One region of the Oxobacter pfennigii genome, then DNA from elsewhere that is predicted to be linked to it. Evidence: riboswitches for the same ligand, from Rfam matches in the RefSeq annotation. Region 1 holds a riboswitch; each other region holds the start of a gene.

Evidence for each region. A riboswitch is a leader RNA that binds a small molecule or an ion and turns the genes downstream of it on or off. The one in region 1 is predicted to bind cobalamin.
Region 2: another riboswitch for cobalamin. It lies ahead of OXPF_RS13765 (energy-coupling factor transporter transmembrane component T family protein); the one in region 1 lies ahead of OXPF_RS20895 (ABC transporter substrate-binding protein).
Region 3: another riboswitch for cobalamin. It lies ahead of cobT (nicotinate-nucleotide--dimethylbenzimidazole phosphoribosyltransferase); the one in region 1 lies ahead of OXPF_RS20895 (ABC transporter substrate-binding protein).
Region 4: another riboswitch for cobalamin. It lies ahead of OXPF_RS16615 (hydantoinase/oxoprolinase family protein); the one in region 1 lies ahead of OXPF_RS20895 (ABC transporter substrate-binding protein).

What each region holds. Positions count from the first base shown of each region.
Region 1 covers NZ_LKET01000068.1:302,596-310,909, reverse strand. The annotation lists gene OXPF_RS20900 (FecCD family ABC transporter permease) at 1-766, opposite strand, end outside; gene OXPF_RS20895 (ABC transporter substrate-binding protein) at 753-1,718, opposite strand; cobalamin riboswitch at 1,843-2,039, opposite strand; gene OXPF_RS20890 (double-cubane-cluster-containing anaerobic reductase) at 2,099-3,253, opposite strand; gene OXPF_RS20885 (ferritin family protein) at 3,389-3,598, opposite strand; gene OXPF_RS20880 (SpoIIE family protein phosphatase) at 3,650-4,768, opposite strand; gene OXPF_RS22825 (hypothetical protein) at 5,283-5,435, shown strand; gene rsgA (ribosome small subunit-dependent GTPase A) at 5,435-6,475, shown strand; gene OXPF_RS20870 (hypothetical protein) at 6,615-7,556, opposite strand; gene anfO (Fe-only nitrogenase accessory protein AnfO) at 7,578-8,228, opposite strand.
Region 2 covers NZ_LKET01000039.1:89,605-97,918, forward strand. The annotation lists gene OXPF_RS13755 (DUF4430 domain-containing protein) at 1-4,117, shown strand, start outside; gene OXPF_RS13760 (AlkZ-related protein) at 4,304-5,011, opposite strand; cobalamin riboswitch at 5,147-5,337, shown strand; gene OXPF_RS13765 (energy-coupling factor transporter transmembrane component T family protein) at 5,501-6,400, shown strand; gene OXPF_RS13770 (ABC transporter ATP-binding protein) at 6,397-8,010, shown strand; gene OXPF_RS13775 (ECF transporter S component family protein) at 8,012-8,314, shown strand, end outside.
Region 3 covers NZ_LKET01000021.1:181,468-189,781, forward strand. The annotation lists gene OXPF_RS04010 (uroporphyrinogen decarboxylase family protein) at 1-885, shown strand, start outside; gene OXPF_RS04015 (uroporphyrinogen decarboxylase family protein) at 1,206-2,249, shown strand; gene OXPF_RS04020 (uroporphyrinogen decarboxylase family protein) at 2,326-3,360, shown strand; gene OXPF_RS04025 (uroporphyrinogen decarboxylase family protein) at 3,575-4,588, opposite strand; cobalamin riboswitch at 4,895-5,073, shown strand; gene cobT (nicotinate-nucleotide--dimethylbenzimidazole phosphoribosyltransferase) at 5,181-6,308, shown strand; gene OXPF_RS04035 (methyl-accepting chemotaxis protein) at 6,447-7,283, opposite strand; gene OXPF_RS04040 (uroporphyrinogen decarboxylase family protein) at 7,566-8,314, shown strand, end outside.
Region 4 covers NZ_LKET01000043.1:65,838-74,151, forward strand. The annotation lists gene OXPF_RS16595 (ABC transporter ATP-binding protein) at 1-301, shown strand, start outside; gene OXPF_RS16600 (ABC transporter ATP-binding protein) at 304-1,266, shown strand; gene OXPF_RS16605 (helix-turn-helix domain-containing protein) at 1,463-2,026, shown strand; gene OXPF_RS16610 (M24 family metallopeptidase) at 2,072-3,172, shown strand; cobalamin riboswitch at 3,314-3,507, shown strand; gene OXPF_RS16615 (hydantoinase/oxoprolinase family protein) at 3,610-5,673, shown strand; gene OXPF_RS16620 (hydantoinase B/oxoprolinase family protein) at 5,674-7,407, shown strand; gene OXPF_RS16625 (hypothetical protein) at 7,404-7,967, shown strand; gene OXPF_RS16630 (UbiD family decarboxylase) at 7,978-8,314, shown strand, end outside.

The DNA of each region.
Region 1 (8,314 bases):
CGATAGTTCCGCTAATGCTGACACACACGCCGATTAGCGCTGACACACAGATTAAAACCAGAAGCTTGACTTGTCTGACATTCACGCCGATGTTCCTTGCATTGTCCTCTCCAACGGCAAAAGCATTGAGTTCTCGGGTCTGGAGCATCAGTAATCCGCCGAACAGAACCAGGGCACCTAAAAGCATTGCGGCGTTTCCGTAAGTGCATCCCGCAAAGCTCCCCATAGTCCAAAATACTATGGTCTTTACCTTTTCGCCTGCAAAGGTAACTAACAGCGAAGTTATGCTGGATACAAACATATTGAATATCACGCCTAAAAGGATTATGGTATTGGTTGACAGAGAAAAATCCAGCTTATAGGCCAGCGCAAGCACCGTTATAATGGATATAAAAGCAAATAGCATAGCCGTTAAGACCGTTCCGGCAAAAGGAAAGCCGGGGATTGACAGACCTAACGCAATGGCAAGGACGGCGCCTAAGGAGGCACCTCCGCTGACCCCAAGGGTAGTCCCGTCTGCCAGGGGGTTTTTAAGCAAGCCCTGCATTGCCGCACCGCCAACCGACAGTGACGCTCCTGCCAGCGCCACACACAGCACTCGCGGCAAGCGTATGGTCATTATTATTACGCTTTTCATAAACTCCGACAGAGGCACATTCACGCTGCCCAGCGCAACGCACAGTATTGCCACAACGAGAGTTACCGCCCCGAAGATCAGGTACTCAGTAAGCCGGAAACCTTCTGGCTTGGATTTATTGGCCGCCATAGACAAAGTTGTAGAGCATCTCTACTCCGTCGGCAAGGCGGGGGCCGGGACGTGTCAGCTCGTTATTCGGCATATTTATAATTCCGTTATTTGCGACAGCCTTTACGTTATTCCAGCCGGGACGGGATTTGATACTTTCGACAGGTTCAAGACCCTCACCAAAATACATAGTTACTGTCATAATGTAGTCGGGATTGCGTTCCAGTACTTGCTCTTCAGAGATTTCTGCCCAATCGCTGATGTCTCCGAAGGTATTTTTTAAGCCTAATATATTAGCAGCCTCATCCATAAATGTATTGCTTCCAGCAGTCCACAAGCCAAATTCCAGAGGCGAAACCTCAAAGTAAATGCTCTTGCCGGATGCTTTGGCAGAGGCTTTTGCACCAATGTCATCAATCTTTGTTTTCATATTTTCAATTATTTTAGCCGCTTCTTCATTTCTATTGAGTATCTTGCCCATAAGTGCGATACTCTTGTATGTACCAGCAATATCAATTGCATCGGAAGCCACTACGGCAATGCCGGCTTGAGTGAGTTGGTTTATTTGCTCATTTGTTTGAGCCATGGTCCCCATAAAAACTACTTGAGGTTTGAGGGAAATAATCTGTTCAATGTTGGTATCATTGCCCGAGCCGACAGACGCAACTTCAAGTACTTCCGCCGGGTAGTCACAGTATTCGCCACGGCCTACCATAGTATCACCTAAGCCAAGAGCATAGACAATCTCGGCATTGGCAGCAGTGATTGCAACTATCCTTGTAACGGGTTCTTTTATTGTCACTTCACGCCCGGTCATGTCCGTTACAGTGAGCGGATACACAGTTTTGGCTGTAGGTTCAACTGTACCTGTGGGTGTCGGCGACGGAGTGTTTTCAGAATTGGTTGCACAGCCTGCTAACATGGATATGGCAAGAGCTGCAGATAAAGCAATTGACAATATCTGGCGTTTCATAATGAAAAGCCCCTTTCTTGTATATATTTGTATAAAAGAATAACCGCTCCCATCCAGATAGGAGCGGCAAGAAACATTTTCAGACTGGCACAATGCCTATACAGCCGACCATCCCAACCCCAGAGGTAAGCATAATGTCTATACAGGTCTCCCGGCTTGGCTTCATCTTACTGGGGTGCCTTCCCACCCTGCGGCAGTGACTTAATACCCTTTCATCAGCTTCACGGTTACTGGGATAGCCCCGAAATTACATCGGCGTCCCCACAGAGCGGTAGTATAACGCTCCGGCGCATTTTACGCATACAGACGGATTATTCTAGTTGCTGTATAATTTTAACCCGCCAGGACAGCTTTGTCAAGGGGAATGAGTGTTTTGTGCATCAGGCGTCAAGCATTTCAACAAAGGCAGCCAGCCTTGTTTTAAGCTGACCTGTATCATTTTGCGAATAATCGGTTTCAATGCTTATATAAGGCAAATTCTTCTTTTCATTCACAAGTCTTTTAACGCTGTAGGTTTCAATATTATAGGTATGACATGCTTGAAGAATGACGTCTATTACTCCCTGAACCCTGTATTTATCTATAAGCTCTGATAATAATTCAATCCTGTTGTTATTTGGCGACATACAGGAACAGGCTATACTTATATATTTTTCAGCCAGCGCTTCAAAAGGGTCTTTATCTTCATCAACAAGTGTATCTATAGCTTTAACACCGCTGCAGTTTTCAAAACAAACTATCACACCGCCGTTGTCCTCAACAGCCTTTACTATTTTTTCACTGACACCGCCTATGGGGCAGCCGGTAATTAGTATCCTGGGGCTGTCTTGAAGATTTCTCCTTGCGCCTTTATCATAAAGCTCTTTTATTTGCTTTGTCAGGGCAGCAACGGAGTCAACCTGTTCTTCTTTGCTGGTTTTAAAATTTGCACCGTTAAGTACCTGAAACATTTCGTAGCCTGAAATAGGGGGAGGGCAAAACAAAGCCAGCTCGTAAAACTCCTTTAAAGCTTTTCTTTGTTCGTTTCTGTCCTTTATTGCCTTTTTGAGCTTTTCATAGGTTATTTCAACATTGAACTCTTTTTCCACTCGTTCTTTAAGGGAGATTATTTCATCTCTCCAAAGCGCAAGAGATTTACCGTTGCTGCCGGACTGGGGCAATTGCATTATATGCATTGGTTTTATCTCACCGAGGTATTCGTACATTTTCTTTTTTCCGTCACAGGTGGTTTCACCGACTAGCATGTCTGAAAAATAAAAATAAGGGCAGGTATCGGTAATTGCATGTCCATAACTGGATTTTATAAGAGGGCATAAGTTTCTTGGAAGTACTTCTTCAGCCGCAGCTATGGGTTCATTGCTTGTACCGCAAAGGGATATGGGTATAGCGCCTGCTGCCATTATGATTTCCCAGGGGGTAAAAGTACAGTAAGTTCCGACAACTTTCCTGCCTTCTTCCTTTAATTTCATGATTTCAATAAATCCTGCTTTTCTTGCTTCACTGAATGTATCAAATGCTTCAGGCAAATTAATCATCAAATCACTCCAAGCTTTCATTTTAAAAGTAATTATATATGAATGACAGCCTTATTACTAATTGAAAAAACCAATATAACAGCCATAATTAATTTAAAAAAGCAATTCTCTAAATGATTAAGATTTTAGGGTGGTTTATTTTTCTTTGTTTGCTTTCAGCATTTTTGCAAAACCTTCATAACGGGTGCGAAGTATTCTCTCATGCTCTTCTTCGTCTGTTCTCATCTGTTCAAAAAATTTCTTTACCATTGGATCCTCTGCGTGGTCAGCCAGCTTTTGATAATGCTGCTGGGCTTTAATTTCATCTTCGATAGCTTCCAAAATGCCAGTCAGTATTTTTTGCATATAATCTATCCCTTCATAATATAAACTTAAAACTTGTCAGCATGTTCACGCTTATAGCAGTTTTACTGCAACCAAAGTTATATCGTCCCTGGTTTTCTCATAACTTAAAAAGTCAATGAAATCCTCATGAATTTTATTAACCATTTGAGCAGGATTCAGTTGATGAATTTCGGCAACCAGTTTCTTAAGCCTGCCTTCATAAAATTCATTGTGAGACATTTGTTCTGGCAGTCCGTCAGACATAATGAGCAGGGTCATCCCAGGAGAAAAGTGTGCTGTAGAATCCTCATATTTTAACAATTGGGCACCTATGGCTGTTGATATGGGAAGATTCGCATTGCCAAGCTCTGTTATATTTTCTTTATCCTTTATTAATAAAGGACTGATATGAAGGCCGGCATTGCAGTAAGTAAGTTCATTTGTCTTCAAATCAATAACTGCCATAAGCAAGCATACCAGATATTCCTCGGGATAACCTTCCTTTAAATAGTGTTCAATAAAGAAATCCATGATTTCTTTAGGCGATAATAATTGACCGGGTGTATGTTTTAACCTGAAAAAACTTCCTATAGTATCCTTTATAAAAATCGCCAGCATGGCACTATCCAATCCATGTCCCGAGACATCAGCAATAAAGCATACATATTGCTCAAAGAAATCATTGAGCAAACCATTGTCAACTTTAAAAGCATCGAATATATCTCCGCCCAAATCTTCAGCAGGAATGTACAAAGAGGCAAAAGATATGTTTTCATTATCCGGAAGGCTCATAGGCAGGGAGCGCTTGTGTATCTTAATTGCATTTGTTATTTCAACATCCAGCTTCTTCTTAATTCTCTCAAACTCAATATATTTTTCATTTCCATAAATATATATAAGATTATCTTTCTTTACAAACTTAAAATGAAGTTTAAATACACCGTGTTTGCCCTTTAATAGAAATTCATCCCAGGAAGAAGGTATATCTGAAACGCTGCTGATGGCGGATTGTGCTTTATTGATGTGAATGTCTGCTATGTAATCTAAAAATTTTTTTTGTTCCAGTTCTAAAGCATCATAGCCTAAATATGACTGTACGGGCTTATTGGAAAAAACAATCTGGCCATTGCTGTCACATACTAAAATATGATCATCGATCATATCGGCTATTGTTTCATATATTTTCATCATTAAAAGTTCAACTCCAAAGTATTTACCCCCAATTTTACTACATTTTTCACCTTTTAGCTACATTTTTATACGTATTATAATGTAATTTATACGTAAATTTCATGCAGCAGGATTTCAACAAAATCTTGTACTTCCTTAACTTAAATGAAGTTACAGCTTGACAATTTATGGAATGATTCATATAATATAGGAGGCAGAGTAATAGTCTGCCGGATACTTATTCGAAAGGAGTTGTTGTTAATGTCTGTTATAAATGCAAAGGTGGTTTTTGAATAATTGAATATCGGCACAGGCGTTTAAATTGCCGGTGCGCCTTCTTTCGAGCAACCTGAATAGTGTGAAAGCAATGTGCACGCTATGAGCGTGTTTTTTATTTGCTTTTTTTACAATCCCGCAGGCGGTCGTCATCTGCGGGATTTTTGCGCCCTTTTCCAGGAACAATATTATTAAAGAGACGATTAAAGCTTATACGACTGAGTCTACCCGCAAAATTATTGTAACAGGAGTGATAATTATGAGTGATAAGAAAAATTTTTATGATTATATGAAAACACTGCGCCGGAGCTGGGAGATAAACCCAAGGACAAGGGTCCAGGAAAATGATTTGAATAATAAAAAGAAGAGAAGACAGCAAGAAAAGAAAATTATAAAGGATGGATTTGAATAATGAATATAGAAGACTATGGTTGGGACGGTTATTTTGAAAAGGAGTGGAAGAAAAAGCATAAAGAGGGAATGCTTCCTGCAAGAATCATATCTGACTACGGTCAATTTCTTCGGGTGGTCTGCGAAAAGGGGGAAGGGCTTGTTAAACGCCCTGTGCAGAAAGCATATGACGAGATCAATCTGGCGGTTGGAGATTGGGTTGCAGTTGATGATTTAAGTGAGGATCAGAGAAGCATATGCTTTGTTTTGCCAAGGAAAACCAAATTTTCCAGAGCTGCTGCAGGTTATGAAGTAAAGGAGCAAATCGTTGCGGCTAATGTGGATGTGGTTTTTCTCATACAGTCATTAAACAGGGATTTTAACATGAGAAGGCTGGAGCGATACTTAATTGCAGCATGGGAAAGCGGAGCCATGCCCGTTGTGGTTTTAAGCAAAGCCGATTGCTGTGATGACCTGCCGCAAAAACTTGCAGAAGTATATGAAACAGCTCCGGGTGTGGACGTTCATGCCATCAGCTGTGTGACGGGAGAAGGCATTGATGATATTAAAAAATATATATCAAAGGGAAAGACTGCAGCGTTATTAGGTTCTTCCGGTGTCGGCAAATCAACTCTCACAAACCTATTAGCTGGGGCTGAATTGTTAAAAACCAGCGAGGTAAGGGAGAAAGACTCAAGAGGCAGGCATACTACAACACACAGGGAACTTATATTGCTGCCCCAAGGCGGGCTTATAATGGACACTCCCGGAATGAGGACTCTGCTTTTATGGGAAGCAGATACGGGCATGGAGATGATGTTTGGCGATGTGGAAGAGCTGACAAAAAAATGCCGCTTTTATGACTGCAGGCATGAAAATGAACCGGGCTGTGCCGTAAAAGAAGCTTTAGAAAGCGGAAGTCTGGAGAATACAAAATGGGAAGCGTGGGTAAAGCTGCAAAAAGAGCAGGAATACCTTGAAGCCAAAAAACAGGGCAAACTAAGACAGCGTGAGAAAAAATGGGCTAAACAGATAGCAAGTATCAAGACTGATTCCTATTAAGAGGCTTAATAAGATAAGAACCCCGCCAGCTATAGCATCATAGATAGCTGGCGGGTCCAGGGAACCTTGTTGTTGCACAATAAAAAAACAGCAAAGTCACTTATTTGACTCTGCTGTTTTTTATATGGAGGTTAAGAAGTCAACAGCATCCTTTGCAGTTTGCACATGAATCACAGATTTTCTTTACAAAATGCCTGACTGAAAATGAATGAGTTGATAAGGAAAATTCATTTTCAGAGTTATCGTTAAATGTAACTTTTCCATTTGAAAAACTGATTTTTAAAGGAACTGTATCCATCACATCAAAATTAATGTAATCCCGCCTGCTGCCTGGCTCGAAGATGAATTTATTGCCGTTAATATCAGTAATTTCTATAATATCCGTTGATGTTGTAAGGGTTTTTATACTGCCATTCTCATAGAAGGACAAAGAGTTTGAATCTGCGTTTATTCCAACTGCATCTTTATCATATGCAGCAATTACGCCTATGGGAGTATCAGTTAAAATCGGATTATTTGGCTCACAGGATTTAAGGCTTCCGTTTTCATACAATGATATGCCAATGCGTGTATCTACGATTGCTGCCGGTGAACTTATACTCGCTGTTTCTTTAGGCCAGAGCGTAAGGCTTTTTATCTCTCCTGACGGATAAAAGAAAATACCTATGATTTTGTTTTTTATGATCCCGAAGGAAAAGACAAATTCAAAATCCTGAGCCAGGCTGTATTCGTTTTCTTCTGTCCAATAGCCTGTTATTTCTCCGTTCAGCGGAAAGATTCTCTTTATACTTTCATCTTCATAAAAGGTTACATATTCAGCCGGAATAAGGCCGTAGTCCGTTTTTATAGCCGTCTGTTCCTGGAGGGATAAGGATTTTAAATTCCCGTTTTTATAAAAGGACAGAGAACTTGTATTTTTTCTTCTGGCTTCATCATCCACATACTGAGGAACGAATTTTCCAAAAGGAGTTTCAATCTCGTTAAGTTCATCTATCGTACATTCTTTGATGCCTCCGTTTTCATAAGTTTCTAAATGGGTTATTCCCTTTAAAGTGCCGTACTTGATATTTATTTTATTCATATTAGCCTCCTTCTTAATGTTTTATTCTGCTGCATTGCAGGTTTTGGGACGAACAATAATTTTATACTCATTGTTTTCTCTGCTGATTATATTGCCTTTAAGGTTGAGCCTTTCAAATTCTATTTCAAACCATTGGGGTACATGGCTGCATATAATCTCCAGTTCATAAAATCGTGTGTTTTTCAAAAAAGGCAGCAGCGCCTGTTTTGAAGAAACATTGGATTTTATATTCTGAAGCGGCTTTAGATCCATGAAATAATATCCATTCTGGTTTGCCTCAACAGGGTATGGTATGGGAGGGAATTTTGCTTCACATGGGGATTCTGAACTTTCAGCTTCGGTCTCTTTCCCCTGTATATAATCTAAAAAATCCGCAGGTTTGCCCTCAAATTCCCAGGAATTGAATCCTTTCATTTCAAGGATGTTATAAACAAGCCCGTTTACTTTTTCACCTACAAATACCCTGCAGTCACCAAGCTCGTCAATTATGGCGGAAATCTGATCCCTGATGGATCTAAGCCCTGACGAGCTGTCAAGGTAAAAGAGGATTTCTTTTAATACTGTCCATTTACCCCGTACCCTTTTATAAATCTTTATAATGCCTTTATCATCTACAGACGATGTATCTCCGTTCTTATCCAATAAAACTGCAATTTCAATATTCTTTTTCATTCTCATCATCCTCTCTTTCTTCATAATAATCCTTGTAAATTAAATAATTAAATGCAAAAAAGGTACAATGTAAGCAAACATTGCAC
Region 2 (8,314 bases), on a different contig from region 1:
CAAGGTGGACAGCATAGTGGCAAACCCGGTAAAGAAGGATGCTGCCGTGTCATCACTGCCCCAATCCTTTGAGGTATCGCAGCCGGCAGGCGTAGAGAGCCTAAAGGTAGGAAGTGCCGTGCCTTTGAGCGTTTCTCCCAATTATGTTGTAAACTGGAGCAGCAGCAACCCCGGTGTGGCTACAGTAGATGACAGCGGCGTCGTTGCGGCTAAATCGGCGGGCACTGCCACCATTACCGCCGAATGCCTGGGAATAACGGGAACATATAATATCACCACCGTCAATATGACCGACCCGAGGGTGTTTACATTTATTGTGGATAACCCAGAGGCAATAGTAAAGATATTCCGTGACGGCTTTACCTATGTCCCTGTCTCGGTATCGGGAGGTACTTTCACCTACTCCCTGGAAGACGGTACATATAACTATGAGGTCTCAAAGGAAGGATTCCCAACCATAACTGGCGAATTCACAGTTTCAGAAAATGGGACAAACGAAATCTCTCTTTCCATGTACTATAGCGTAGACTTTGAGATTATAGCCGGAGAGGGAGTTGACAGCGCCGCCGGTGCGCTCATTAAAGTTTTTGACAGTGAGAATAATGAGGTTTCCGGGACGGAGGGGCATTTCGACGGCCTCAACGGAGATTACACTTATACCGTCACATTGGATGGCTGCTATCCCGCATCCGGAGCTTTTGGAGGCGTGGGTGTTATTAGGATCATTTTGAACAAGGACCGAAGCAGTTCAGGCGCCGCCGGCTGGGCAGGGGCATATAACCATAAGGATGGCAATGCCATAATAAATTCCCCTTTGCCTGTAAGCGCCGGTGAAGCAATTGAAAAATGGGCGACACAGATAAGTTCGACCGATAATTTTGGAGCAGCCTATGCAGGGTCCTTTGTCGTGGCGGATGGCTACGTTTACCTAACCGGCGACGGATATCTTAACAAAATAGATAAGGAAACAGGTGAAATCAAGGCACAGGTAACTGCCGGTACAGCAGGCTATATGTACGATTACCTGGCCTATGGCGACGGTGTACTTTTCCTTGCCGGAAGCTCTTATATTACCGCCTTTGAAGCAGGCACCCTTAAGGAACTCTGGCGGACAACTGTCGGTGGCCAGCACAGCACCCAGGTCAACGGCAGCCTGAACAGCAAAGGGACTGTCGGTAATTTCCGTCCCATTGTGTACAGCGACGGGTATATTTTCTGCGGCAAAAATGCTTTCAAGACCACCAGCTTTGAAGTGGATGAAAACGGCCGCAACAAACCTGCATGGAGCTTAAATGACGATTTTAACTGGAATTCGGGCACCGTAGTAGGCGATAATTACTATGTGGCTGCTGTCCAGACCCTTTATGCCGTAAAATACAAGACGGGAGAGGTTATAAGTACATGGGAATTCAGCTCTGATAACAATATCTATACCTGGGGCGGCGTTGCTTACAGTAAAGATACCGGAAGGCTCTATTTTGCCTCATACTCCGGTGCCAAGCTGTATGCTGTAAAGCTGGATGCTCAGGGAAAGCTCATTACAAATACAGGAGGAACGGCGGACAGGCCCGTTATTACAGACGTCAGCCAGGAAAGCCTCTGCACTCCCGTAATCTATAATGACAGGGTGTACCTGACAGGCCAGAAGGGAAAAGTCGATGTGCTGAAAGCGACGCCTGTGAAGCCAAGCGGAAGCTCTTCATACACTCTGGAGACCATTTATACCATTGATAGCGGAGAAAAAGTTAAAGTCCAAAGCACACCTATACTCAGCACAGCTTATGCCAATGAAGGCAACAGCCATAAGGTATATCTCTATTTCCAGGGCTATTCCGAACCAGCGCCTGTTTATGTGCTGGAGGACTCAGCAGCCGTTACCACTGCCGATGATGCGAAAATAAGTAAGGTTGCGGTGCCGTCCATATCCCAGTTTGCCTTTGAGCAGATTGCTGCCGATAATGACGGAAACCTCTATTTGTTCAACGAATCAGGATATCTTTTCTGCTTCGGTGTGGCCGAAGACATTATCGTAAATGTACGTATCGAGGGTATTGACGGCAATCTCTATAACGGCAGCGTGACGGTACCCAACACGGGAGATGTCACAGCATATGATGTGCTGAATTATCTCGATGAACATGAGGATTCTCTATCCATAACCTTTGCCGACACCAGTTTCGGTAAATATATATCCGCTATAAATGGAGAGGAGCAGGCTCATTTTGGAGGTTATGACGGATGGAACTACCGCGTTAACGGTATTTTACCTAATGTTGGAGTTTCCGACTATAATGTAGAAGGTAATGATGAATTACTGTTGTATTACGGCGATGCAAACTGCCTCTATCCTACAGTGGATACCTCCCAATTAAACAGCAGCGGTATAATCACCTTTACCGCCTCTGGTACTCAATGGGTAGAGCAAGACGGAGATACGGTGGAGGTGCCTTATACCGTACCAATTTCCGAGGCCACCGTGACCTGGGACGATGTTACTTACACAACGGATGAAAATGGCAGAGTGCAAATAGAAAGCGCCCATCTCACTGACGGCGACCATTCTTTGCAAATCGAGAAATACCATGCAAACGGTTTGCCACTTGTGGTCCGCTTAGCGCCGGACTACAAAGTCACCTTCAGTACTTCGGATGATATAACCGTCACCTTCCGCCTCATCGGTGACACTGTTCATGAAGATGGGCAACCCCGCTTTGACGGTTATATAAACTGGATAAAAACCAAAGCCTATACAATGGATAAAGGCAGCAAAATGTATGACTTATTTATGATGGCAATTGAGGATGCAGGGCTTTCCCAGGAGGGTGCCGAGGATAACTATGTAGCCGGAATTACGGCACCGGCTGTATTAAAAGGCTACTGGCTATATGCCTTTGATAACGGTCCAAAATCCGGATGGATGTATACAGTCAACGGAATCCATTCCAATGTGGGGCTTAAGCAGCAAACTTTGGCAGACGGAGACCAAGTCATATGGCACTATATAAACGATTATGAACAGGAAACATCCTATAATGGCAGTAATCCGCCTTACCTTAACTCCTGGCTCAATGCACCGGATATTGACCCGGTGGCAGAGAAGGCCGTGAAAAATATTTCTATCAGAATTGAAGGGCCGGATGTAACCTTGCTGCCCAAGACCACCCTTGATTCCATAGAATACTTTAATCCTCAATCCTTTGGCGGCACCGATAACGGTAAAGTGACGGCCCTGCATGCTCTGGTGAAAGGAATAGAAGAAGGTGCCGGAGCAGACCCGGTGGATAAGAGTATACTGGATGTAAGCAGCGGCCTTATTAAATCAATATTCGGCCAGGAAAACGATACCTATGGCGTATCCTGGATGTATGCCGTTAACAATGAAATGCCATCAACAGACCTTATTTCCCAGTATGAGCTTCAAGAAGGAGACAGTGTGGTAGTTTTCTGCGTGGACTGGATATACGGATATCACTCCATGTTTGACAGGGAAGAAGCTACAGTAAAAACAGGAGAAAAGCTAAACCTGACTCTTACGGGGGAAAATATTGCAAATTGGATGTTTGGCCAGTCTACCGGACCGGAAGCTATTGAAGGAGCAGAGCTTTATATAAGCGGTGACGGAGAAGTAAATGCCGGCAATTCCACCGGAATATTTACCGGCCAGGACGGTACAGCAGAAATAAGTTTTGATGAGCCCGGCGAATACCTGATTTCCGCTGTGCGGTTCAACGAAGATGATGATGAAGTTATTGACATTTCCCGCCCGTATTGCAAAGTAACTGTGGAACCGATGACAGGATTTACCGTTGAAAGGACAGATGACGGAGAATTCAGCAACGGAGAAGATGCCAATGTAACCGTACAGATGACCAACAATAATGATTTACCCCAGCAGGCTACATTGATCATCTGCCTCTATGACATTACAGAAGGTAAAAACGAGATGATAAATTATGCCTATGCATCAAAAGAAGTTGCATCCGGTGAAACGGTAAGGCTCTCGGGAGGATTTGCCATCCCCGATACCGGCACATACAAGATTAAGGTGTTCGTATGGGATACATTTGATGTTATGAAACAGCTTGCAGAGCCTATATTAATAGATGTAGACAATTAAGGTTATACGCTAAACTTTTAAAGTCATAGATTAACAAACAGCCTCCTTTTATTTGGCCCGTGCAGGTTTCAGTCGCCTGCACGGGCCATTTTTAATTACATGCTTATTTAGCTACAGATTTACTTCAATTTAAAAAAAGCCAGGCAGAATTTCTGCAGCCAAGCTTTCAATACGGTTAAAGGAACACTAGCCTTTGATAAATTTCAAAATGTTTTTTGGTTCACCGTTTGGATTAAGAGTAAAAATATGATTTGTTATTTTTTGAATGGCCTCATCCTTTCCGATTTTTGAGGCTTTTTCAAATACGTCCTCACCCCAAAAACTCTCGGTTGTGCAAAACACCGTTGACGACCAGCCGTATTCCTCACCTTTTTTAGATATTTTCTGCTGCCTTCCGTACATGGTCAGATACATTTTCATCTGCAGTTCAACCAAGGCCCGCTCAAATTGAGATTTTTCTTCTTTGCCAAAACCTGCAAGCTGCTTTATGGCATGTAACGGCAGCATACCGTTTTCAAGGATGGTGCCGTAAATGCGTTTCGCGTGGTTGCTGATTGCACCGTCCGAGTATTTTTCATCAAAGGTCATATTGCCTCTGCGAACCGCGAGAAAATAGGGAACCCATTCTTTGACGATATATCCGCTTTTCTTAAAGAACAGTTTTGCATAAGCAATATCCTTACGCTCGTCCAGCACACGCATGCGCCATTCCCACGGGTCAGTCTCCGGGTCGCCGGTGTGCCAGCGAACAGGCGTTTCATAAGGCGGTTCTTCCTCCCAATTCCATGAAATTACAGAGAAAATCCCTTCGCTGTTCCCGCCTCCCATTGAGAACCCAGCGTCCAGCAAGGCGCTAATAAAATCGCCGTAGTTTTTTATTTGCTTACTACTCATCCAAAACCCTCCTTGACAAGTATGAAAACATTATACCACATAAATAAGACATACTTTTTCAAAAAAAGATACCTGTAAATCCCTTTGCTATTGTATTGGATGTAATAGTATGCTATATTTTTATTAAGATTAAAACTGAATATTCCATTATCGGGTGCCCATTCCACAGGGATGGGTTAAAAGGGAAAGTGGTGAAATACCACTGCAGCCCACCGTTACTGTGATGTTGACGAAACCAGCAAGAATCACTGGAATAATATATTCTGGGAAGAGTTGGGAGTAGGATGAAGCTCAGCCAGGAAACCTGCCCGTTAATTGTCGAATCTTTCGGAGGGAAAGATAACGCAGCGTCGGAAAGCAATGTATATAGGGTAGTCCGTATTTTTTGGCTGCTCAAAATAAATTGTGTTTTTAAACACCTCTGAAATATTGAGGTGTTTTTTATTTTGCATATTCCCTATCGATAAAATTTTGGAAAGCGATGATTTTATGATATATAAAGCCAGAAATACATTCTTGCAGTCGCTGCACCCACTTGTTACTGTTTCGCTTATATTTTTGTACGTCTTAATTTTTATATTTATTGAAAACCCCTTATACATATTAATTTCAATATTAAGCATTTTAGCCATGGCTTATATGGATGGGTCGGGAAAGGATTTGTTTAAATACGGAAAGATGATGCTGCCCTTTGTACTGCTTTTAATTATATTGAATCCTTTACTTGTGTCTTCGGGAGAAACGGTTATTTATACAGGGCATTTTAACATACCAATCCTTGGCAGGATAAAAATCACAATGGAAGCGATATTATATGGATTGTTCAGCGGTTTTAAAATAATCGGAGTAACTGTTTTATTCGGTTTTGGGAATTTAGTCATCCATCCCGACAGGGCTTTCGGATATTTTTCAAAATTCCTGGGCAAGTCCGCCTTGCTGGTAAATATGACTCTAAGGCTCTTTACGACAATAATGAATGCCTATTTAAATATCAAAGAAGTGGAAAAATTACGAGGGAATATGATGAGCCGCAGGGGCCTTAGAAAAAGGCTGGCAAGCAGCGCATCCATCGTTAATATATTATTTTTGTCCAGCATAGAAAACTCGGCGGATATGGCAGAATCCATGTACTCAAGGGGATATGGAATGTACTCCAAAAGAAGCTCTTATTTCAGCGAAAGGTTCACGGCCGGGGATTGGATGATGCTTGGTTTCATAGTCATATTTTTTATTTACCTTATATATTTTCTGGTCAATGGTTTTCACAGATATGCCTTCTATCCTGTGCTGGACAGTATTAAAATTCCCCTATCCCTGCAGGAAATTATATTTATAATACTTTTATTTATACCTTCAATAATAAACTGGTGGTGGAAAACTTGGAAATGATTAAATTGGATGATGTATTTTACAGGTACCCCGAAAGCTCTGAAAATGCCGTGGATAATATAAATCTTACCATAAAGGAAGGAGAATTTGTATTGATAGCCGGTCCTTCGGGCTGCGGCAAATCGACGCTGTTAAGGCTGTTTAACGGCATTGTCCCCGGATTCTATGGCGGGACCATTGGGGGAAAGGTAATGCTAAAAGGGAAAGATATAGAACATATGGACAGGCAGGATATATTGAAGACGGTAGGGATGGTTTTTCAGGATCCGGAAAAGCAAATGGTCCTCCAGGACGTGGAAAGAGAGATAGCCTTTGGACTTGAGAATTTGGTCATGGATTTGGACAGCATGAAGAGAAATGTGGCGGAATCCATGTCTTTCCTCGGGCTAAATGAAATAAGAGACAGAAAAAATACGGAAATATCGGGGGGGCAAAAGCAGAGGGTAGCCATAGCTTCCGTCATGGCTATGGATCCGGATATAGTTGCCTTTGATGAACCCATATCCCAGCTGGATCCCATAGGCGGGGAAGAAGTGTTAAATTCCATTAAAAGACTTAACCGGGACCTGGGAAAAACTGTAGTTATGGTGGAACAAAGGCTGGACAGGTGCTTTCATCTGGCGGACAGGATAATTTTTATGGAGGACGGAAAGATCATTGCCGAAGGAAGCCCCCAAAGTATTCCAAAAATTATAGAAAGAAAATGTCATCTTCCAAATATTACATATATTTTTAAGAAATCAGGAAGAGACAGGCTCCCTGTAACCATAAGAGAAGGAAGAGAATATATAAAGGATATTGAATTTGATTACCGCCCTCAAAAAGAGCATCTTCCCCTGGGGAACGTCGTCGTGGAAGCAAATAAAGTAAACTTTGAATATGAAAAAGGGAAGAAGACATTAAAAGATATAGACTTTGTGCTGCACCGCGGAGAAATAATGGCGGTAATGGGGGAAAATGGTGCGGGGAAAAGTACATTTTTCAAGATTATCGCAGGCCTTATCGAGGAATATAACGGCAGGATTGTGGTAAATGGCAAGAATTTAAAAAAAATTATTATGGAAGACAGAATAAAGAAAATAGGATATCTTTCTCAAAATCCCAACGATTATTTCGGAAGGAGCAATGTGTTTAAAGAAGTGGCTTACACTCTGGAAAATATAGGCCAATACGATGAGAAGAGGGTAAAGAGCCTTTTAGAAATATTAAATATCGGACATTTGAAGGATAGAAACCCCAGGGATTTAAGCGGAGGGGAAAAACAGAGGGTAGCCATTGCCTGTACCATGGCAGCAGATCCGGACATAGTAATTTTAGACGAGCCTACCCGGGGTATGGACGGAGAAAGCAAGGAACAATTAGGAAGCATTATCAGGGATTTATCCCATAGGGGAAAAGCAGTGGTGCTTATAACCCATGACTCGGATTTTGCGGCAGACTATGCTACCACCGTTACTCTTATGTTTCACGGGGAAATAGTGGCTAAAGGCTGGACAGAAGACATACTTTACGGCTCCATGTATTACTCTCCCCAGATTGCTAAAATTTTTAAAGACAAGTACAGAATTGTAAATTCCCGGGAAGCAATAGAACTTTTAAAGGTGGTATAAAATGAAAAGAAAAATAAAGCCCGAGCTCATTATCATTTTGTTTTTTGCAGTCATATTATTCTTAGTCACTTATTTCAATGTGGATGCAGCAGTCTCGGTGCTTATAAGCTGTGCCGCGATTATGGTATCCTTTGTAATCATATTTGAAATGAGGGAAATAGATGCAAAAACCATCTGCATACTGGCAACAATATCCGCCATAATCGGCGTTTTAAGGGTGCCTTTTGCAGCTATACCGGGAGTCCAGCCCGTAACCTTCATGTGCGCCGTTACGGGATACAGCATGGGCAGTGTAAACGGTTTT
Region 3 (8,314 bases), on a different contig from region 1:
GCAAAAAATCCCAGGCCTACAGTTAAAGGAGGGCCGGATGTAACAGATGGATGGGGAGTTGTAAGAAGATTTCCCCCAAATGTACCGGCTGCCTTTCCCCTTCATGACCCGGCACACAAGGTAGTAAATGATATTACCAAGTGGAAAGAGGTAGTGAAGGGTCCTACATTTGATTATGCCGAAGGAGCCTGGGATAACATTCTTGCTCAAGCTGCCAAGGTTGACAGAAATGAGCAGTTTCTATCCATGCTTGTTACACCGGGAATTTTTGAACAGGTTCATTACTTAACCGGAATAGACGATTGCCTGATGTATTTTTATGAAGAGCCTGAAGCATTGCATGAATTAATCGATTACATCGTGGATTGGAAATTGCAGTACGCACAGCTTGTTTGTGACATAGTAAAGCCCGAAGTAATTATTCATCATGATGACTGGGGCAGCCAGCTCAATTCTTTTATGTCCCCTGATATGTTTGCCGAATTTATCGTTCCTGGTTTCAAGAAGATATACGGATATTACAAATCCCATGGAGTAGAGTTAATCGTTCATCACAGCGATTCATATGCGGCAAATTTGGTTCCGTATATGATCGAAATGGGAATAGACATATGGCAGGGAGTTATGACTACCAACAATACACCTGAATTGATTAAAAAATACGGCGGCCAGATTACATTTATGGGTGATATCGATAATGGTGTAGTAGACCGGGAAGACTGGTCACTTGAAGTAATAAGAAGAGAAGTAGAAAGAGCTTGTACAAACTGCGGTAAATTATATTTTATACCCAATACAACAATGGGCGGAGCCAACAGTTTATATACAGGCGTTTATGAAACTGTAACTGCAGAGATAGACAGAATGAGTAAAGTAATGTTCTAAATTGTAGACATCTATTCCGCATATAAACTGCGAATAACAGTGCTGGCATAATAAAAATATAAGGGGCACTTATAAAAGTGCCCCTTATATTTTAGGTATAAAGCATCTCTTAATTATCCTGCCAATTTCCGTGGCAATTCAATCATATCCATCATAAAAAGAACTTATCAACATATCAGAACAAAGTCGAAAAGGTCAAAAACGGAATGGTTGTAAATTTATGTAAAAGGTATTAATATTAAATATATAATGTTATTTTTATAACGGATTGTTTTTAACTAATTTTAAATTAGTTAATTATAAAAAGGAGGGTAAACCTAATGTCAAAATCAAAATTGACACCAAAGGAAAATTATCTGAAGGTTGTAAGAGGGGAAATACCTGATTGGGTACCTATACATACCATGGGATTACCGGGCTACAATGGTGAAACAGCCTGGAAGATGGTAGGGCCTAATATCTGGGGAACTCCCGGCGCACCATCTAAAGATGGAAGAACAGATATCTGGGGTGTACATTATGTAGCCAATGAAGAGACGAACTATGGCGGCATTCCTGAACCAAACAATTTCATACTTGAAGATGTGACAAAATGGCATGAAGTTGTAAAAGCTCCTGAAACTCCTGCCGTAGATGAAATAGACTGGGATGCACAGATGAAAAAGGACTATGAGTTTTCAAACATCGATACCACTCAATCAGCGGCGATGATGAACATTCCTTTGATGCCTTTCCAGCAGCTGATAGCTTTGATGGGCTTTAACAACGGTCTTTGCGCATTGCTGGAAGAACCGGAATCCTGCAAGGAACTGATCAATTTTATGATTGACTATTATATGCCCTTCATTGAAAAAGCAGTTGATGTTTATAAACCTGATATGGTTTATATCCTTGATGATACTGCTGCCAAACTAAATCCCTTCATTTCTCTCGACATTTTTCAGGATATATTTGTACCCGCCTATGCAAGACTTTTAAAACCCGCAAACGACAGAGGCATTCCAATACAGCTTCATAACTGCGGAAGATGCGAAGACTTTTTAGATGATATGGTTAAGTTGGGAGTCAGAGCCTGGGACCCGGCACAGACTGCAAATAATCTTTTGAGCATTAAAGAAAAGTTTAAAGGTAAACTTACTGTCTGCGGATGCTATGACTGGAAGGTTCCATTAACATGGCCGGAATATAATGAAGAAGAACTTAGGCAGAGCGTAAGGGATGCCATTGACAAATACGCACCTGGCGGCGGATATGCGGCAAGAGCTAATGCCCTTGGCAAATTCGGCGATCCTGACATTGCCAAGGTTAATGAAATCCTTCAAAGTGAAGTTTACTATTACACAAGAGATTATTATATAAAATAATAAGTGAGGAATTAATCACATTAATTATAGAAGGCATATTCATGCCTTCTATAATATTAATAAAAGGAGGCACACAATGTATAAATCAAAGCTGACTCCGAAAGAAAATTATATGCGTATCTTAAAAGGAGAAATGCCGGAATATGTTCCTGTATTCACAATGGGAAATCCACCATGGAAGGGTGAACCGGTATATAAGAATGTAGGACCTTTTATATTCGGAATGCCTGCAATGACACCGCCTGAAGGAAGATACGATATATGGGGAGTGCATTATGTTGCCAATGAAGAAACGGGTTATGGAGGTATTCCTGAGCCTAACAATTTTATTTTGGAGGATATTACCAAATGGCACCAGGTTATAAAAGCTCCAAAAATGCCGGAGGTGGATTGGGAACAGCAGGCAAAGAAAAATTACGAATTTGCCAAAATAAACCTCGACGAATCGGCTGCATGCATAAACGTAGGATTTATGCCATTTCAACAGCTTATTGCCTTTATGGGCTTTAACAGCGGACTCTGCGCATTATATGAGGAGCCGGAATACTGCAAGGAATTGCTCAATTATATGGCAGATTTTTATTTGCCTGTTATTGAAAAATCCGTGGAGTATTATAAACCGGACCTGGTTTATTTTGCTGATGATACGGCAGCAAAGCTAAATCCCTTCATGTCTGTTGAAATGTTCAGAGACATATTTAAGCCTGTTTATGAAAGGATATTGAAACCTGTGAACGAAAGGGGCATTCCCATACAGCTGCATAACTGTGGGAGATGTGAAGACTTTTTAGATGATATGGTTGAATTGGGAGTCAGGGTATGGGATCCGGCACAGCCCACAAATGACCTTTTAAGCATAAAAGAAAAATATAAAGGCAAACTTGCTGTAGCAGGATGCTATGAATGGGTTGTACCAGACACATGGCCGGATGCAGATGAGGAGGAAACGAGGCAGGGCGTACGGGATGCGATTGATAAATACGCACCCGGCGGAGGTTTTGCAATAGCCGCCAATGCTTTGGGGAGAATAGGAGATCCTGACATTGCAAAGATCAACTCATGGATTAAGAGCGAAGCTTATTTATACGGCAGAGGTTATTACATAAAATAAGTATCTTAAAAATAGGGGATCCAGAATTATGAACACTCCATTCGTATTCGGGTTCTGTAAGTTTTAAGGCTCCCTGCCTTGAAAATGCAAGAATTTTTGATAACTCGCTAATCGCTCAAACAATCAAAAGTTATGAGGCGGCGTCACCAAGAACTTTTAAAGAACTCTCACAATGCTCATTTACGTTGTTCATAATTCTGGAGCCCCTGTGCTATTATATTTTCTGCTTCTTAAAGAAATGCTCTCCGTAGGAATTGAGTTCATCTATTACTATATCGTTAATACCAGGCGTTAATGGCTGACCGTTAGGTATTTCGGGTATGAAATATCCCTGGGGTACATATTCATCGCAGGCTCTTCTAACTTCTTTTCTCACTTCAGCTTCTGTCCAGTCTGCTTTGTCAAATACAACGCCGTCAATACCGCCCTGAAGTGCCATTGAACCGTTGAGAGTCTTTTGAATTTCATGTATGTTATTCTGAGGTATTACACCCTGCCATACGTCAATTCCTATCTCGGACATATCCTGAACAATCGGTTCGCATACACAGTCGGCATGATGCTGTATCAACACTCCTCTTGATTTCATATATTCATATATTTTTGCCCAGCGGGGTTTTAAAAGAGCCCTCCAGGTATCGGGGTGCATGAACAGATCCTTTTTGTTTCCCCAGTCATCATGGATGTGAATCATGTCAGGCTTGATATGGTCTATCAGTTCTTTAAGATATGCAAGCTTGAATTCGCATAAAACATCTAAGAGCTCTCCCATGGCTTCAGGTTCTTCAATATAGTTCATGAGGGCGTCTTCAAAGCCCATCAGCATATGCGTCAGTTCAAAGAGGCCGGTAAAACAGCATCCCATGAGAAGATAATTTTGCCGGTCAAATTCCTGGGCTCTTTTTTCTGCTTCTGTCCAGTCAACATTGAATTTGGAAGGCCAGGGAACATCTATGTACTTATCCCAATGCCGGATATCTTTTATCACTTTTGTTTCTTCCGTTACATAGGGGTTGGCAGCCGGATGTCCTTCAAGCCACTTCCATGATATACCCCATCTGTCTTTTGATATGGCTCCCGGGACCCTGTTCATGTAAGCCATGGCCAAAGGATCAAAGAACATTCCTTTTGTAATTTCGGAAACATGGCAAATATAATCCGGATGGCCTCCTTTAAGCAGTCTTAAATAGTTTTCTCTGGGTGTAAGCCTCCCTGTAAGATCGAACATATTAATCCCCCTTAAAAAATATTTATATATACTATTATAAATATTACCATCATTTAACATGTTTTGAAATTATAATAATTTGAAATAATTTTTACATATTATGATTGTGCATATAAGTTAATTTTTTTATTATTCCAAAATTGATGATGATTCAGACAGTCAAAAACTTATACCTGTAAGGCAATATATTTAAATTCTCCTTATGATTTTAGCTCCTGATCATTTTATGAGGTTTATATAAACCCTAAAAGGGTGGATGGCATATAGCTTGACTTTTTCAGCATTTATGATAAAATTTTATTAAAATATTATAAAATTATCTTAGGTGCCCCGATTTTCGGGGAGAATAGGGAAACCGGTAAGAATCCGGTACGGACCCACCACTGTAAGGACGAGCTCTTGCCGATCCACTGGCTTATGCTGGGAAGGGGCAATGATGCGTTTGAGTCTTAAGTCAGGAGACCTGCCTGAGATGAAAAAAGTCTTTTCTTTAATAAAGGAAAAGCGGCGGAGATGACGGCAAAGTCCCGACCACAATTAATTTGTGGCGGGACTTTATTTTTTTATAAAAAATAAAGTGGAGGCGATTAAAATGACTGTATCAAAAAATGTGACTGCATATCACGGCGTGGCCAATATCAAAGAGGCGGAAATGAAAGAGCTTGAAGCTGCACTTAAGGAGCTCGTATCGGGAATTGAAGGATTAGACGAAGCAGCTATTATGGCAATGAGAGAAAGGCTGAATGCAAAAATTAAGCCTTTAAGGAGCTTGGGTGTTCTGGAAGATATTGCCGAGCAGATTGCAGGCATAATGAGGACTTCTCATCCTAAAATTGCAGGCAAGGCAGTTCTTCTTATGGCCGGGGACCATGGCGTTGTGGCAGAAGGGGTAAGCGCCGCTCCCCAGGAGATAACGGCCCAAATGTTTTACAGCTACTTAAATGGAAATGCAGGTATTAATATTTTAGCCTGCCATGCGGGAGCAGAGGTTATTTGTACAGATGTAGGAATTGCGCCGCTGCTTAATCCTCCTGAGCTTATGATAAACAGAGTAAAAAGTGGAACGGATAATATGATGCATGGGCCTGCAATGTCAAGGAAGGATGCTCTGATGGCAATCTTAACCGGGGCAAAGGTTGCGGCTGATGCTATTAAATCAGGAGTGAACATTCTGGCAACAGGTGAGGTTGGTATTGGCAATACGACACCAAGCTCTGCTCTTATTTCAGTTTTCACAGGCCATTCTGTTGAGGAAGTCACAGGACGCGGAACAGGGGTCAAAGATGATGCCTTAAAGCATAAACAGGAAGTTATAAAACGCGCAATAGAAGTCAACCAGCCCGATGTTGACGACCCCATAGATGTAATTTCAAAGGTGGGAGGATTGGAGATTGCAGCCCTTACAGGAGCAATATTGGAAGCTTCCTATCAGAATGTGCCTGTTATTTTGGACGGCATTATTTCAGTGGCGGCAGCGCTGACAGCAGCAAAAATCGCACGGCTATCTGCTTCTTATATGATTTCATCCCATAGCTCGGAAGAGCAAGGACAGCGCTTGGCCTTAAAACAGATGGGTTTAGGACCAAGATTGGATTTTCATATGAGATTAGGAGAGGGGACAGGAGCCGCATTAATGTTCCCGATAGCAGAAGCTGCAATTAAAATTGCCGATGAGATGGCTACCTTTGAAACAGCCGGTGTCACTACGGGAGATTTTTAAATAGGAATTTTAAGATTATTGACATTTTATGTATAAAACATAAAATGAGTACTTGTGCATGTTTTAGTTTCTGAAAAAGAAAATAAATATATATCCCCCCGGGCTTAATTCGGGGGGATAAAATCATTTATGCGTATATTAAAGATTTTCGGCCAGCTGTTCAAGTACATGGGCATTCTTGTTCAATTCTTCTATGGAAGCGGTAATTTCTTCGAAAGCTGCCGCCTGATCCTGAAAAGACCCATTTACTTTGCTTACACCATTTGTTATATCCTCAATGGATTCTTTAATTTTTTGTATTATGTCATTTATCTGAGCAATTGATTCACCACTGGAATTGGATAGCTTTCTGATTTCCTGAGCTACAATATTAAAGCCTCTTCCTGCCTCACCTGCTCTTGCTGCTTCAATAGCGGCATTTAAACCTAAGAGATTGGTCTGAGCGGAAATGCTTTTAACAAATTCTATTATTTCATTAGTACTTTCCGTTTCTTTGGCAGCACCATTTGCCTTTTCAAGAATTATGGTATTTTCTCCGGCCAGGTTCAGAACTTCTGCAGAAACCTGCCCTACAACAGTAGATATCTGCGAAAGGGCATTAGACAGAGTTTTGGAAAGGTCATGTATTTTATTCTCACGCTCCAGGCTTTTTCCCAACACAAGGCAGCCTTCTATATTGCCTTCTTCATCAAATACCGGTATTCCAGTAGCTCTCACATCTACCCCTAAAACCTCTTTAGGCACTATTTTGGTGACAGGTTTTCCTGCCTTCATACACTCGTAAGCCACGCTTCCGGGTTGTATAGGGTCGCCTACCTTTAAATTGGTTTTAGTGCTTGTACCATTTACTACTTTAATATATTTCGCGGTATCGCAAATTGAAAAATTCACATCATCCCGGAAGAAATGAATAAGATAAGGTATCAAGTTATTATAACTGTTAAAAATTTCGTTTTGATATTCTCTTTCGTTCATATATCGCACCTCCAATCATGAAATATGAAAGATCTCAATTTCATGAAACTTATAATTGCATGTTTTATCGTTTATTGTAGATTATGGTATCATAAACAATAATATCATAAAACGGATAAATTAAAAAGTATATGCATCGGCATATAACAACTCCAACTCATTCGTTGCAATTTTATATAACCTATCATTTTTATACGGGGTGTATAAATGATATAATTAGCATATATACTATTATTTTCCGCTAAATGTTTAAAAATCATAAATAATAAAGGAGGTTTATGCATGACGGCACATTTAACCCAGAAAGAAAATTTTTTACGCGTCGCTCGCGGTGAAATGCCGGAATACGTACCTGTATCAACATTCGGCAGGCCGGGAGCTGCACCGCTTATGACAATGGCAGACCCATGCATTTTAGGAAGTTTCAGAGGTCCGGAAGGCGGAAAAGACCCGTGGGGAGTTACTTTTGTAACCAATGCGGAAACCAACTTTGCGGCGCTTCCGAAACCGAATGATTTCATCCTGACAGATGTAACAAAATGGAGAGATGTAATCAAAGCGCCGGATTACTCAGGTTTTGACTGGGAAGCAGCAGCTAAAAAAGACAGGGAAAAATTTGTACAAGACCCCGAAAATACAGCATTTGTTATAAGCGGCTATGCAGACTTATTCCAGCAGTTTATAGGGTTCATGGGCTTTACGGAAGGTTTGTGCGCCATATACGAGGAAAAAGAAGAAGTAGAAGAGCTGTTGGATTACATGCTTGAACATTCACTTTACATCACCAAGAACGTCATTCATTATTATAAACCTGATGGCTATTATTTATTAGATGATTCAGCCTCAAAGCTTCATCCCTTCATTTCCCCCGAACTCTTCGAAGAGCTTTTTGTTCCCCGTTATAAAAAATGTCTGGACATTGCAAGAGATGCAGGACTGCCTATTTTTTATCATAATTGCGGCAGATGTGAAGATTTAATGCCTTCAATGGTTGAAATAGGAGTAGGTGTGTGGGATCCTGCCCAGGTAGA
Region 4 (8,314 bases), on a different contig from region 1:
AATGTACTGCGGCAAAGTTGTGGAAAAAGGAAGGGTAAAGGAATTATTTCAGAATCCCATGCATCCGTATACTAAGGGATTGATAAATTCCATACCAAAAATGGATGAAAAAAGAGAAAAGCTTTATATGATACCCGGTATGGTTCCCAATCCTTTGAAAATGCCTCAAGGCTGTTCTTTTAATTCAAGATGCAGTGAATGTATGGATATATGCAAATTGGAAGAACCACCTCTTATAAACTATGATGGCAGAGAAGTAAGATGCTTTTTATGCTCAAAGGATAACGGAGGTGAGATATAATAATGAAAACCTTATTGGAGGTTAAAAATCTTAAAAAATATTTTCCCATTGAGAAGGGTTTTTTCGGTAAGGCAGCAAACTACGTCAAAGCCGTTGATGATATAAGCTTTGAAATTTTCGCCGGCGAAACTTTAGGCCTGGTTGGTGAATCCGGATGCGGAAAATCCACCACAGGCAGGATGATCGTCAATTTGCTGGAGCCCACATCGGGAGAGGTTTTATTTGAGGGTAAGAATATAACTCAGCTTAGCAATAACGAAAAAAAAGAGCTGTGCAAAAGTATTCAGATTATATTTCAGGATCCTTACGCATCCTTGAATCCCAGGATGACCATAGGCGATACAATTGCAGAGCCCATGAAGATAAATAAGGTTGTAGGCAATAAAGATTTGGATAAGGAAGTAAACAAGCTTCTTGATTATGTAGGGCTTGCAAGCTATCATAAAAACCGATTCCCACATGAATTTTCAGGCGGGCAAAGACAAAGGGTGGGAATTGCAAGGGCTTTGGCTGTAAGGCCTAAACTTATTGTGTGCGATGAGCCGGTTTCGGCCCTGGATGTATCAATACAGGCACAGGTACTGAACTTATTAGACGATTTGCAAAAAGAATTTAACTTGACTTATTTATTCATAGCCCACGGCCTTAATGTAGTCAAGCATGTAAGCGACAGAGTGGGGGTAATGTACCTTGGAAAGCTGGTTGAAATAGGAGAAGGAGATACTTTATATACTTCACCGAAGCATCCTTATACTAAGGCGCTCTTATCTGCCATACCAATACCTGACCCTACGGTAAAAAAAGAAAGAATTATATTGACGGGGGATGTGCCCAGTCCTGTAAATCCGCCGGTGGGATGCCGCTTCCACACCAGATGCAGTGAATGCATGGATGTATGCAAAATCGACGAGCCTGACATGAAGGACATCGGTGATAAGCATAACGTAGCCTGTCATTTGTACTAAAATGGATAAAATCCTTGGCATTGCTGCCGGGGATTATCTTTTATATATAAAAATTTTATAGTAGTATAAATACTGCAAGGATTCGTTTTATCATGAATTTTACTGTGCAAAATTCGTGTCAAATGATTTCAAATGGCTTGTTACTTGAAATCATTGTATCATATAGCAAAAGTATATTAATATGGAGGATTGGTATATGCAAAAAGAAATAGGGCAAAAGATAAATGAATTAAGAACTGCCAAAGGATTGACGCTGAAGGATTTAAGCGAAAAAACCAATCTTTCCGTCAGCTTCATATCCCAGGCAGAGAGAGGACAAACTTCTGTTGCCATAATGTCATTGAAGAAAATTGCCGAGGCACTGAATGCGGACTTGGCGCTGTTCTTCGATCCCCCAAAAAGTAAAAGACCTTTAATCACAAGAAGCTATGAACAGGAAGTATTCAGGATTGAAGAATCCAAATTCATTCACAGCAGCTTATCAAGTGATATTCATGATAAGAAATTCGAGCCCATGGTGGTAACCATACTGCCAAATTTGCATGAAGAGGAAGTGATTCCTTACAGCCATGACAGTGAGGAATTTATATATGTGCTGGAAGGGGTTTTAACTTTATTTTTAGAAGACAATACCTATGAATTGTATCCGGGAGACAGCGCCCATTATTCTTCTTCAACTCCTCATAATTGGGCTAATTTTACCAACAGGCTTGTTAAAATCATCTCTGTAACTTCTCCCAGTTTTTTTAACGGGAAATAAAGAGAACTGTTAACTATATATAATCCTTGAAAGGAGGGTATACAAGTGAAATTTAGCGAAAAGATAGACAGGCTGGCTCAGCTGATGGTAAAGAATAATGCCGATGTATTGATTATAGGGACCTCTTCGGACATGGAATACATTACAGGCAAAAGCTCTTTTATATGCGAGAGATTCAAGGCCTTGTTCATATTATCCGACGGGAGATTTTTCTACATTTCCCCTGAGCTTTATTATGAAGAGACCAGGGAGGTTTTCGGAGGTCAAACCGACATATTTGTATGGAGTGATTCGGAAGGCTTTTTGCCTTGCTTAGAAAAGGCAAATATAAAATACGGGCTTAAGGGAAAAACCATAGGGGTAAATGATGCCATAAGGGCTGTTGATATGCTGGATATGAAGACCGTATTGGATATGAATTTCATAAATGGTGTCAGTATATTGGAAGAGTTAAGAGTTGTAAAGACACAACAGGAGAGGGATTATCTAAGGAAGGCTTCTTTAATTGCCGATGAAGTAGCAGCGGAAATAGTAAAATATATTAGGCCGGGTATTACGGAAAAAGATATAGGTGATAAAATAATAGAGCTATTTTTTGAAAAGGGAGCTGAAGGCTTATCCTTTGAGCCTATAGTGGCGTCAGGACCTAACAGCTCAAAGCCCCATTATGTTGGTAACAGCAGGGTTATCGAGGACACTGATATAATAGTTTTGGACTTTGGATGCAAGTACAAGGGATATTGCTCGGATATGTCCAGAACTGTATTTGTCGGTGAACCAACAAAGGAGCAAAAGAAAATATACAGCATAGTACTTGAAGCCAATAAAAGTGCTGAAAGCTATGTAAAAGCAGGAGTAACAGCTCGCGATACAGATTTGGCGGCAAGGAAGGTTATAAGAGATGCAGGTTATGGTGAATGCTTTTTAAACAGGACAGGCCATGGAATAGGTACTGCCGTTCATGAAGCTCCGTATATAAGAGAAGATAATAGGCAGATTTTAAAAGACGGAATGTCCTTTAGCATCGAACCAGGTATATACATCCCGGGAAGGTTTGGAATGAGAATTGAGGATATAGTCTTAATCCATAACGGCAGCGGGGAAATACTTAACAAGTTCACAAAGGAAATGATAATTATAAAATAACAATGAGTTTACATAAATAAGCATCAATCTACCTAATTACTTGCAATTTGCTAAAATATTTATGTTAAGAGAAATAGATAGGCCGTGTGTTATTCATAATTTATCCTTGATTTTTTAAAAAAGTTTTAATATAATCTAGATAAATGAATATTTCCAATAAGTGCTTCATTAAAATGAGGATAATAGGGAATCAGGTGAAATTCCTGTACGGTCCCGCCACTGTAAGCGAGGAGCGGCTTATCAATAAACCACTGTTTTTTATAATAGGAAAATGGGAAGGAGATAAGCTGCAATGATACGCAAGTCAGGAAACCTGCTTGTTGGTGAATTTGTACACTCTCCAGGAAAGGGTGGTACTTAGAGAATGATGGCAAAGTTCTCAGTCTAAAAGGCTGAGGACTTTTTTATTTTATTTAAAAACTTTAAGGAGTGGTTGTATGTTTCAGGTCGGTGTGGATATGGGGGGAACATTTACAGATTTTATTGCACAAAGTCCGGAGGGCATAAAAACGGTAAAAATCCCCTCAGACAAGGGAAATCCCATTATAACGGTTATGGAAGGGCTTAAGATATTAGCTCATGATTTTAACTTATCATCAAGGGAGTTTCTTTCCTGTATCAAATCCCTTGTTCATGGAAACACCGTTGCAGTTAATGCCCTTATTCAAAGGAAAGGGGTAAAGACCGCCCTTATCACAACGGATGGATTTAACGATGCCTTAGAGATGAGGCGTTCAAAATTGGACAATCAATGGAATTTCTTTGCATCACCTCCGGAGGTTTTGGTACCCCGGCATCTCCGCTTTAACCTTAAAGGGAGAGTTGATTACAGCGGAAGGGAAATAACTGCTCTGGATTTGGACAATTTAAAGCAAATCAAGGATGAGCTTAAGTTATTAAAAGTAGAATCGGTTGCCGTATGCCTTTTATTCTCTTTTTTAAACCCGGCTCATGAAAAATGTGTGAAGGCATATTTAGAAGACATGCTCCCCGGTGTGTATATATCCTTATCCAGTGAAGTTGCGCCCAAATTAGGTGAGTATGAGAGAACTTCCACTGCTGTTTTGGATGCTTATCTTACACCAAAGATATCCCATTATCTTAAGGAATTATCATCTTCCCTTAAAGAATGGGGACTAAATTGCGGCGTGAAGCTGGTTCAGAATAGCGGAGGAGTCACAAGCATATCTCTTGATAACCATTTTGGAGTCAAAGGCCTTTTTTCGGGCCCTGCGGCAGGATCAAGCGGAGCAAGAGCCCTTTCAATGGAACTTAATCAACCGGATATGGTGCTTATTGATATGGGGGGTACAAGCTTTGACGTCAGCCTTATAAAGGGCCATTCAATAAAAATTTTGTCTGAAACTTCAGTCGAGGGTTATCCTTTAAGCCTGCCTGCAGTGGATATAAATTCCCAGGGTATAGGAGGCGGAAGCATTGCTAAGGTGGATGAAAGCTTAAGACTCAATGTTGGGCCGGAATCAGCAGAAAGTTTTCCAGGGCCTGCCTGCTTTGATAAAGGAGGAGAAGCCCCCACCATCACAGATGCCGCATTGCTCCTTGGATTTATAGAAGAAAAAAGCTTTGGAAAAGGAGCAATAAAAATAAGAAAAGATTTATCATTAAAAACCATAAAAGAAAAAATAGCCGATCCTCTCAACATAAGCCCCCATGATGCTGCCCTTGCAATTTATGAGGTTGCTTCGGCAAAAATGGCGGATGCAGTAAGTTTAATGACTCTGCAAAAAGGATTTAACCCCATGGATTTTGCACTTTTGGCGGCAGGCGGGGCATCGCCTATATTTGCAGCTAAGATAGCACGGGAGCTTGGCGTGAGAAAAATCATCATACCTGCCTTTGGAGAAGTGTTTTGTGCCCAGGGAATGTTAAAGTCAAAAATAAAAACTGATATAGCCCAGAGCTTTATTAAGAGCATGAGTGAAATCAGCATGGGTGAAATAAACCAGGTGATGAGTAAACTTAAAAAAAGTGCCGACATCAATCTCAGTCAGCAAGGGGTGGCTTTTGAAAAAAGAGAATTTAGATTTTATTTTGGGGTGCGGTATTCAAATCAGCATCATCAGCTATCCCTCCCCTTTGAAGGTGAAAGCCTCGATAAAAACAGCATAAGGGAATTAAGAATAAAGTTTAATAATCTTCATGAAAAATATTACGGATATAAAGAGCCGGAAGATGAATGCGTCATTCTGGATGTGCGTATTGAAGCAGGCGAAAAGGAAGATGATATACCTTTCCATACAAATAATTTTAGTATGGAAAGCGGTGCCAAATATGATGAATACCGCAAAGTGTGCTGGGATAAGGATTTAAAAATTAAAGATTTGCCTGTTTATAAATTCATGAATATAAAAGCCCAAGTTATTGTTTCAGGCCCTGCTCTCATTGAAAAGGATTATACCACAATATTTGTAAGCCCTGATTATAAAGCTTATAAGGATGAAGGCGGCAATATAATCATGGATGTGAAGGAGGTGAAATAATTGGATGTTGGTAAAATCATTCTTCAGTCTGTTATAGCAAACAGATTGTACACCATATCAGAAGAGATGGGAGCAGCATTGGAAAAGTCCTCCCGCTCTCCCATATTTGCAGAAGCCTGCGATTTTGCCTGCGGTGTCACAAATAACAGAGGAGAACTCATCTCACAGCTAAACGGAATACCTATTTTAGCCGCTGCCGGTTCCTTTAGTGTACAGGCTGTTCTTGAAAAATATAAGGAAGGCATAGAGGAAGGGGATGTATTTATCATAAACGACCCTTATATGGGAGGCAATCACCTGCCGGATATAGGTATAGTCACCCCTGTGTTTTATGAAAAAGAGCTTATATTTTTCACAGTCAGCCGTGCACATCACGGTGATATAGGAGGAGCAGTTGCAGGCAGCTATAACACAGGCGCCACGGAAATTTTTCAGGAGGGAATAAGAATTCCTCCCACAAGGCTTGTAAAGGAAAATAACCTTTGTGACGATGTCTTAGAGCTTATAACCTATAATACAAGGAATTCCAAAATGATGAAGAGCGACCTTTTTGCTCAAGCTGGAGCCAATAAAATCGGCAGTGAACGATTAATTGACATGCTTAATAAATACGGCTTAAAGGAAGTTAGGGAAGCAGCGGAGGAATTGCTCTTAAAGGCTGAGGAGCTGACAATTAAAGGAATTTCTAAATTTCCAGAAGGTACATATGAGGGAGAGGAATACTTGGATGATGACGGTTTTTCGGATAAACCAGTTAAAATAAAGGCTTCCGTCACCTTTAAAAAGCAGGAGGTGACAATTGATTTTTCCGAAAGTGATAAACAGGTTACAGGCTTTATAAACAGCGGGCTTGTTACTACAAAAAGCGCGGCATACATCGCCCTTCTTTGGGCATTGTCACCGGATATTCCAAGAAACAGCGGCGCCTTTAAGCCTATAAAAATAATTGCTCCAAAGGGCTCGGTAGTCAATCCAAATTCGACGGCTCCCGTAACATTATCCACCCTTCATTGTGCCAGTGAAATAATTTCTGCAATTTTAAAAGCCTGTGCCCTTGCAGTGCCTCAAAAAATACCTGCCGGCTTTGGACGGTATTGCGGGCCTTCCTTTTACGGTATTGACCCCAGAAATAATAATTTTTTTGTAGGCTTTGGATTCTGCTGCTTGGGCTCGGGAGGGGGAAAGGAAGGGCAGGATGGTTTTCCCTATATGGCTCCCATATCAAATTACGGAGGAGTAAGAGCTCCAAATAATGAAGCCAATGAAGTCCAATATCCCATTCTAACCTTGAACCACCATTTGGTTATGGATACTGCCGGCGCGGGAAAATACAGGGGAGCTCCCGGAGTGAAATATGAGATCCAATTTTACGGCCATGATACAAATATAGTAATGTTCGGCGATGGGATGAAAATACCGCCCTACGGCTTAAAGGGGGGGAAGGAGGGAAGCTTAAACAGCAATAAATTATGCACACAGGAGGAGGTGCTGCATTTAAAAAGCAAAACTTCTCCGCTGCCGCTTAAATGCGGAGATACGCTAACTCTTATATCTTCCGGGGGAGGCGGCTTTGGAAATCCTCTTAAAAGAGATATAAATCTTGTATATGAGGATTATATAAATGGCTATATAAGCCTTGATTCAGCATTAAAGGATTATGGCGTAGCAATAACTCCACAGGGTATCGACATAGAAGAAACTTTAAAATTAAGAAAGATGGAGGAAAAATCATGAGTGAAGCTATAACTAATAAGGATGTAAAAGTAAAAAAAGCCGTAAGATACGATACAAAGGCACTGGTGGGAGCGGTTATATTAGGAGTTGTATTTGTTTTTGTGCAGCAGATAGCCCACAGGATAGATGCAGTTATAAACCCCGCCAGCGTAATCGTAGGCGGAGTTACCTGGGCTATATTTACCGGACTTGTGGTCCTTTTATTCAAGCAGCCGGCAGGAATAATCACCTCGGAAATCCAGGCATTTGTGGCGTTGGCCTCGGGGCTTTCACCTTTGGCACCTTTTTTCATACCGGCAAACGGATTGGCATCATTAGCCTATTCCCTTGTTTCATGGAAGCTTTCCATGGATAAGTGGTCCCACCACATAATAGCCCAGGTATTATCAAATGTTGTGGGGAATATATGCGTAGGACTTGGCCTTTATGTTATATTAAGGCTACCCATTCCGGTAATCATCATATCGTCGCTCATCACAACTTTAGCTGGCATTGTAGGAGGAACCATATTTACAAAAATAATTTACGATAATGTGAAAAAATCCGGGGTATTGAATTAGGAGGGATTATATGAGCCAGGACTGGAGAATATTTTTGCAGGATTTTGAGGAGAGGTTTCCAAGAGAGGTTTTGCATATAAAAGAAGAATTGAAAAGAGAATATGAACCTACTGCCATAATTATGGAATTAGAGCGGCGAAAGAAATATTCCTTGGTGCATTTCGAGAAAATAAGCAGTTCTGAATTTGGCGTAATAGCCAATACCATTGCCACAAGGCAGCGCATGGCAATGGCCATAGGAGTTGACGAGAGGGATTTGCCCGTAATTTATGCAGAGCGAATTAAAAAGGAAATAGAGCCTGTAGTTTTAAATGAAGCTCCTTTTAAAGAAAATTGCATGACAGGAA